Regions from separate parts of the Alteromonas sp. 4NS20-0143 genome, predicted to be linked through region 1. Evidence: predicted binding sites of a transcription regulator. Region 1 holds the regulator's gene; each other region holds the start of a gene.
What was found. The regulator FliA, encoded in region 1, starts transcription of late flagellar genes. The targets are predictions, from matches to a motif close to CTAAAGNTNNNNNNNNNNNNGCCGATA.
Positions count from the first base shown of each region.

Region 2: a site for FliA is predicted at 1,111-1,137, ahead of AC27HD_RS04655 (flagellar protein MotY). Genes of this name have one in related genera too.
Region 3: a site for FliA is predicted at 1,533-1,559, ahead of AC27HD_RS06760 (HAMP domain-containing methyl-accepting chemotaxis protein). Genes of this name have one in related genera too.

Region 1 covers NZ_BAAJLR010000002.1:331,611-333,882, reverse strand. The annotation lists gene AC27HD_RS05195 (MinD/ParA family protein) at 1-556, shown strand, start outside; gene AC27HD_RS05190 (RNA polymerase sigma factor FliA) at 553-1,284, shown strand; gene cheY (chemotaxis response regulator CheY) at 1,320-1,703, shown strand; gene AC27HD_RS05180 (protein phosphatase CheZ) at 1,738-2,272, shown strand, end outside.
Region 2 covers NZ_BAAJLR010000002.1:206,923-209,194, reverse strand. The annotation lists gene AC27HD_RS04665 (bacterioferritin-associated ferredoxin) at 1-33, opposite strand, end outside; gene rnt (ribonuclease T) at 219-857, opposite strand; gene AC27HD_RS04655 (flagellar protein MotY) at 1,338-2,198, shown strand.
Region 3 covers NZ_BAAJLR010000002.1:689,833-692,104, reverse strand. The annotation lists gene AC27HD_RS06760 (HAMP domain-containing methyl-accepting chemotaxis protein) at 1-1,390, opposite strand, end outside; gene AC27HD_RS06755 (symmetrical bis(5'-nucleosyl)-tetraphosphatase) at 1,707-2,272, opposite strand, start outside.

The DNA of each region.
Region 1 (2,272 bases):
TCAGTCGATGGCAGAGCTTTCAACGACCCAGCATGCGGGCTTGATACGTGCGTTTAGTGAACTTCGTACGCCTATTGATGTGTTGCTTGTCGATACTGCCGCGGGTATTTCTGACATGGTGCTCAGCTTTGCAAAAGCCTCTCAAGACATCATGGTAGTAGTGTGCGATGAACCCACTTCACTTACCGATGCCTACGCGCTTATTAAATTGCTAAACCGCGAGCACGGTGTATTTCGCTTCAAAATAGTGGCGAACATGGTGAGGGACGTGCGTGAGGGGCAAGAACTATTCAGCAAATTGAGTAAAGTAACAGGGCGCTTCTTAGATGTTGCGCTAGAATTAGTTGCAACAATACCGTTTGATGAAAATATTCGCCGTGCAGTTAGAAAGCAAACTGCTATAGTCGATGCCTATCCAGGCTCACCTGCTGCTGTTGCGATAAGTCAGCTAGCGAATAGAGCGGCATCATGGCCAATACCGGCTCAGCCAGGTGGTCACTTAGAGTTTTTCATTGAGCAATTAATTGCAGAAAAAGCAGTAGGGAATCAGCGTTGAATAGTAAGGCGGCAGCTTATCAACAACAAACTGATAAGTCGCAGTTAGTAGAGCGACACGCGCCTCTTGTGAAGCGCATAGCGCATCATCTAATAGCGCGACTCCCTGCCAGTGTGCTCGTTGATGACCTTATTCAGTCTGGCATGATTGGATTGCTAGAGGCCGCTCGAAACTTTGACGGTTCGAAAGGCGCAAGCTTTGAAACGTTCGCGGGTATTCGCATTCGCGGTGCTATGTTAGACGAAATTCGCAAAGGTGACTGGACGCCGCGCTCTGTGCATAGAAACGGGCGCGCCATTACAGACGCCATCTCTCGTGTAGAGGGCGAAACGGGAAGAGATGCAAGAGATGTTGATATTGCTGCTAAGCTAAACGTAAGCTTGCAGGACTATCATCAAATGCTCAACGAGGTAAATGCAGGTAAGCTAGTTGGGATTGAAGATTTAGGTGTTTCAGAAGATGTGATTACTACTGAGCAAAGTAGAGGTAGTGATGCACCGCTGGAAGATCTTATGCAAGGGGCGTTTCAAAAGTCGCTTGCGCAAGCAATCACCACGTTACCAGAGCGAGAAGCGATCGTGCTTTCTTTATACTATGATGAAGAATTGAACCTAAGAGAAATCGGTGAAGTTCTTGATGTAAGTGAATCGAGAGTAAGTCAAATTCACAGTCAGGCCATGTTAAAACTCAAATCTCGAATGAAGTCGTGGCAAGCTGACGAAGAATAGAAATTAAAACAATTAACCCCTCACTGGAGGCTATTTTGGATAAGAGCATGAAGATTCTCGTGGTCGATGACTTTTCAACCATGAGACGTATCATAAAAAACCTACTAAAAGATTTGGGTTTCGCAAACATCCAGGAAGCGGACGACGGAAATACGGCGTTACCTATGCTACAGCAGGGTGATTTCGATTTTGTTGTAACCGACTGGAACATGCCAGGCATGCAGGGTATCGATTTGCTTAGGGCAATTCGCGCCGATGACAAACTGAAGCACTTGCCGGTACTAATGGTAACGGCTGAAGCGAAAAAAGAACAAATCGTTGCCGCTGCGCAAGCAGGCGTGAATGGCTATGTCGTTAAGCCATTTACTGCAGCTACATTGAAAGAAAAGCTAGATAAAATATTCGAACGTTTAGGTTGATCCAGACGCTCACCAGAGAAACGAGGTTTACTGGATGACAACGAATACAAACGTTCCACTTTCATTAGAAGAAGCTAAGCAACTCGTTGTTTATCTTGAAGCTGGTGATAATGCGTCGGCTAATGCGCTGTTTGAAGCGGCGTCAATGAAAGAAAATGTAGAGCTTTTCGCTGAGGTAGGAAAGCTAACGCGCCAACTTCACGACGCGCTAAACAATTTTCAAATAGACGATCGCATAAAGAATTTAGCGACAGACGATATTCCCGATGCGCAATCTCGCCTAACTTACGTTATTGAAGAAACTGAGAAAGCTGCCAACACTACCATGGATGCGGTAGAGGCGAGCATGCCTATAGCTGAACTGCTAGCTTCTCGCATTGACAGCGTGATGCCTGAGTGGAAAAAGCTCATGACTCGCCAGATTGAAGTGGGTGAATTCAAAGTTTTATGTAAAGACTTAGACGAATTGTTAGAAGACGGTGCTTCGCAGTCGGCTAAACTTACACAACTGCTAACTGAAGTATTAATGGCACAGGGTTATCAAGACCTTACAGGTCAGGTTATCCGCC
Region 2 (2,272 bases), 120 kb from region 1:
ATCGGTTACCCCGTAGCACATACATACAAACATTATCGAATACTCCAAATGAATCTGTAAATGATAATAATTGTTATTCATGCTTTTGGCAAGGCTAGTTGAGAATAATTTTCATTAAATACGACTAATGGTTTACTGAGTCTTTTTATTTACCCGTATTGGCTTAAATTTATGGTGCTTGATAAGGCGCACTTTACCAATACGCCCGAGTTTTCCGATTATTGTTCTTCAGCAAGGGGCCAACCGCCCAGTGACTGGTAACGATTTACCATATAACAGAATAGCTCTGTGGTTTTTTGTGCATCATAAAGCGCGCTGTGTGCTTCGTTTTGGTCAAAGTCTATACCGGCAGCTCTACACGCTTTCACTAGTACCGTTTGGCCAAGAGCTAAACCTGCAAGACTTGTGGTATCAAAAGAGACAAAAGGGTGAAACGGCGTGCGTTTTATATTGCATCGGGCTATGGCTGCATTCACAAAGCCTTGGTCGAAGGCGGCGTTATGAGCCACAATGACCGAGCGCTGACAATCGGCATTCTTTTGCGCCTTGCGAACGCCTTTGCATAACTCTTTCATTGCATCGCTTTCTTCAATAGCACCTCGTAGAGCACAATTTGGATCGATACCATTAAATTCTAACGCAGCAGGTTCAAGGTTTGCGCCTTCGAAGGGCTCAATGTGGTAATGAAAGGTTTCGTCTGGGTGTAACAGACCATTTTCATCCATTTTTACCGTTACAGCAGCAAGCTCTAACAACGCATCGGTTCCAGCGATGAAACCCGCTGTTTCAACATCAATTACGACGGGAAAATAACCTCTGAAACGCTGAGATAAAGTAGGCATTGCGGTTGAAGACATAGATTCTCTTTTCAAGACAAGTGAATGTGAAGTGTCGTGAGGATAATCGCAGACACGGGTAACAATAGAACGAGATTATCGCAAGGATAATAGGCAAGTGCTAGCACGAATTAGCGCTGCACTTTATTAAGCAATTTATAAACCTGCAGCGTTAACGTTGTTAAACACCGGTTTTTCACTGCTTGGTAAATCGCAACGCCCGGTGTTAAAAAGGGTAATGCGCTCCTATAGAATGTAAATTAATAAATCACGTCTAAACTTTTTTGTGCTTAAGGCGATATACTGTTTATAGTTCGTATTTGCAGGTGCTAAGACAGCTACTCAAGCAAGTACCTAAGCAAGTACTTAATCAAGTACTCAAGCACGCGTTGGCTGCGTGGTTAAATTTTCATTTTCTAGGCTTTTGTTATGCTATCGACATCTAAAGTAGTGTGGAATTTTAAAAGAAGAGTTTCGTTAACGGGGCTCCCTTATATTTGCATGCTTGTTGTCACCGCGGCCGTTGTGATGAGCTCGACAGCAGCGCATGCGGCCATGCGCCAATACTCAGCAACAGTGGAAACGTCTAACTGGCAAGTCGATACAGAATCGCGTTTGCAGTGTACGTTAAATCATGAACTGCCCGGATACGGTGATGCCATGTTTACGAGTGTGGCGTCTAAACAGCTGAATATGGAATTTGAGCTTGATATGCATTTGCTGCCCAATCGTTTTGATGTTGCTGCGGTATACTCTGTGCCGCCAAGGTGGATGCCGGGTGTCGCACCAAAAACAATAGCGGACATGACAATGAGAAAGCAGTACAACGGCGACTTGCCTCAAGATGCGGCATGGACCATGCTTTCAGAGCTTGAAAAAGGGTTCTGGCCCACTATCTACTACCAAGATTGGTACAATAAGTACGACAAAGTGAGCGTGGCGCTGAACGCCAGTAATTTTGCCGGCGTTTATAGACAATTCGTGGAGTGTGTTTCTAACCTGCTTCCTTATACCTTCGATGATATAGCTTACACAGTATTATCTTATCAAAATAACAGCACAGAGCTGACTAAGTACTCGCAAAAGCGACTGACAATGATAGGCGAGTATCTGAAAGAAGATGGTGAGTTAGAGCTCGTGCTGCTAGACGGTTATACCGATAGCTACGGCGGGCGATGGAACAACGAGCAGCTCTCTATTAGAAGGGCGAATGAGGTTAAAAATTACCTCACTGCTATTGGCGTACCCAATGATCGTATTCAGCTAACCGGCCATGGCGAAAAGCGTTTTGTGGCGCCTAATGATACGAGAGAGTCACGAGCACAAAATCGACGAGTTGTAGTACGACTTTCTAAGTCATAGCCGCCGTAGCCTACGGTGGGCGGCTCTTATTGAAAAACTCTAATTAATAGTGCTTCCAGACAACCTTTCCTGAC
Region 3 (2,272 bases), 360 kb from region 1:
TGTCAGCATGACGAATTTGGCTAAGTGTATCTTCAGCGCTCTGCACAACTAATTGAGACGTAGAATGCATCTCTGTGGTGGCAGTAGCGACCTGACCAATTTGAGACTTCTGATCTTGAATGGAGTGAGTCGTTTGCGCAGTCACGGCCGAGGTTTGTTCCGATGCAGCGGCTAATTGCTCTGCACGAACATTAATACCAGTGATAAGCTCTTTTAAATTGCCGATAAGCGTGTTGCAGTTTCTTGCTAGTAAACCAAATTCATCCTGAGCAGAATCATCAAGACGATGAGTAAGATCACCAGAGGACGCCACGGTAAGTAGCTCGTTTACTCGGCTTAGCGGAAGCGTAATAGCGCGAACGGTGATGTAACCGATAAATGCAGCGACGGCGATTGACGCAAGTACAACAACAATAACGAAAGTGTTACCCGTAGTGATGGCTGAGTTTACTTGTGTTTCTATATCGCTGGCTTTCTTGTCAGCTAAGGTCAATAAACGGCTTAGCTCCAACGTACCTTGATTTATGTTAGCGTCAGAGGCGTTCAGCGCTTGTTCTGCGTCATTACGACGCTCAAGTCTGTCTACGTGAAGCTGCATCACACCATCACTCGCCTTAATAGCGTTGATGGCGTCGTTGACTAAATCGTTTATATCATCAAGGGTTCCAGAATCGTCGCGGCCATCGGCAGCTGCGTTCATTTCACTTAACTGAGTAACCACCTTGTCGACAACTAAATCAACTTCATTACCCAGTGTTTGAGAGCGTTGTAGTGTCTGCGTTTTAATGTACTCATAAGATACAGTGAGCAAAGACAGAAGAGAGGTTTCAAGTTCGCTACCAATTTCAGATGCACGGCGCAGCTCAGGAATACGCTGAACCGAGTCTAAATCAGAAAAATCGAGAAGGTAGGTTGATGCGTCATCAGCATTATCTTCTGCGTCACCTAGACGGTCCGCGATGGTGTTGCGCAGATCAAGATACTGCTTGTGATTGGCATACATAGCATCTACGTTCTTGGTGTAGGCTTCATAGGCGTCGCGAACTGAATTGAGGGAGCCCTGTAGCTCAGCATCTTTGCTGACAGCTTGCGCTAGCTGGTTGTACTCAGAATCAAAGGTATCTTGTGCGGCATTGAATGAATTACGCTTTTCTGACAGACCAGATAGCTCTTCTTCTATATAACTTTCGAAGGTAAGTCGGCCCATATTCAGGAAGCTCGCTTTAAGCGCATTACTTCCCGCAACACTCGGCAGAGCGACGTCGTTAACTTCTTCAGTTGCTGAACCAATGGAGTTGAGGTTGACGAGGGACACAATACTCACAACAATGAGCAGCGCACTTATCGCTACAAATCCACCAATGACGCGAGTGGCTACGGTTATTTTCATCGGAACTCCTGATGGGTGTTTTTGTTTTTCTTTTCCACAATATTACCTCGCAAACCGTTCAAAATATACCTCATTGTTTATGGTGTGGCTTAGCGTTGAGCATATTTAGTGTGCATTTTTATTACGGGACATTAAAATAATGTATCGACTACAACTACTTAATGTTTACCCCTATTCTTAAATTTATGACATTTATTTTTAGGTATGACCAGTCGCGTCGCTAAGAGCCGCCTATTTTAGGGCGGCTTAGAGTTGTAAAGCGCGAGATAAGAAAAGGGAATTAGGAGGAGAAGGTATATGGAAAGTGCTTTTACCCTCAAGCAGTGAGCGTGATGAGCTCACCAGATGTATGGTTCATTAGGGTTAAGGTTTGTCCCCACACATAGCCAGTATCAAGACCAACGAATTGAGGCGACTGTGTCTCACCAGAAAGGGCAGCCCAATGACCAAATATGACCTTTTGCTTGGCTTTTAGCTTCGGGTTTTGCAGCTTAAACCATGGCTTGATGTCATCTGTCGCGCTATCGGGATGGGATTTGTTGTCAAAATTGAGCTCCCCTGATTCCGTGACAAAGCGCATTCGCGTACACGCATTGACAGTAAAGCGGCGCTGCTCTTCTTTGCTAAGTTCTTTCGACCATTTCACTGGCGTGTTGCCATACATCGTTTTTAAGAGGTTGACGTAATCAGGCCCCTTTAAGGCTTCAGACACCTCATTACTGAGCGACAGTGCTTTTTTCATTGACCAGCTTGGATAAAGACCAGCGTGGACAATTAGCGTGTGTTTGTCTAACTTGGCCGCTAAGGGAAACTGGCGCAGCCATGTCTCTAGCTCTTTGACATCGCTGGCGTTTAGCAGAGGGTCTAAATTGTCAGACTTTT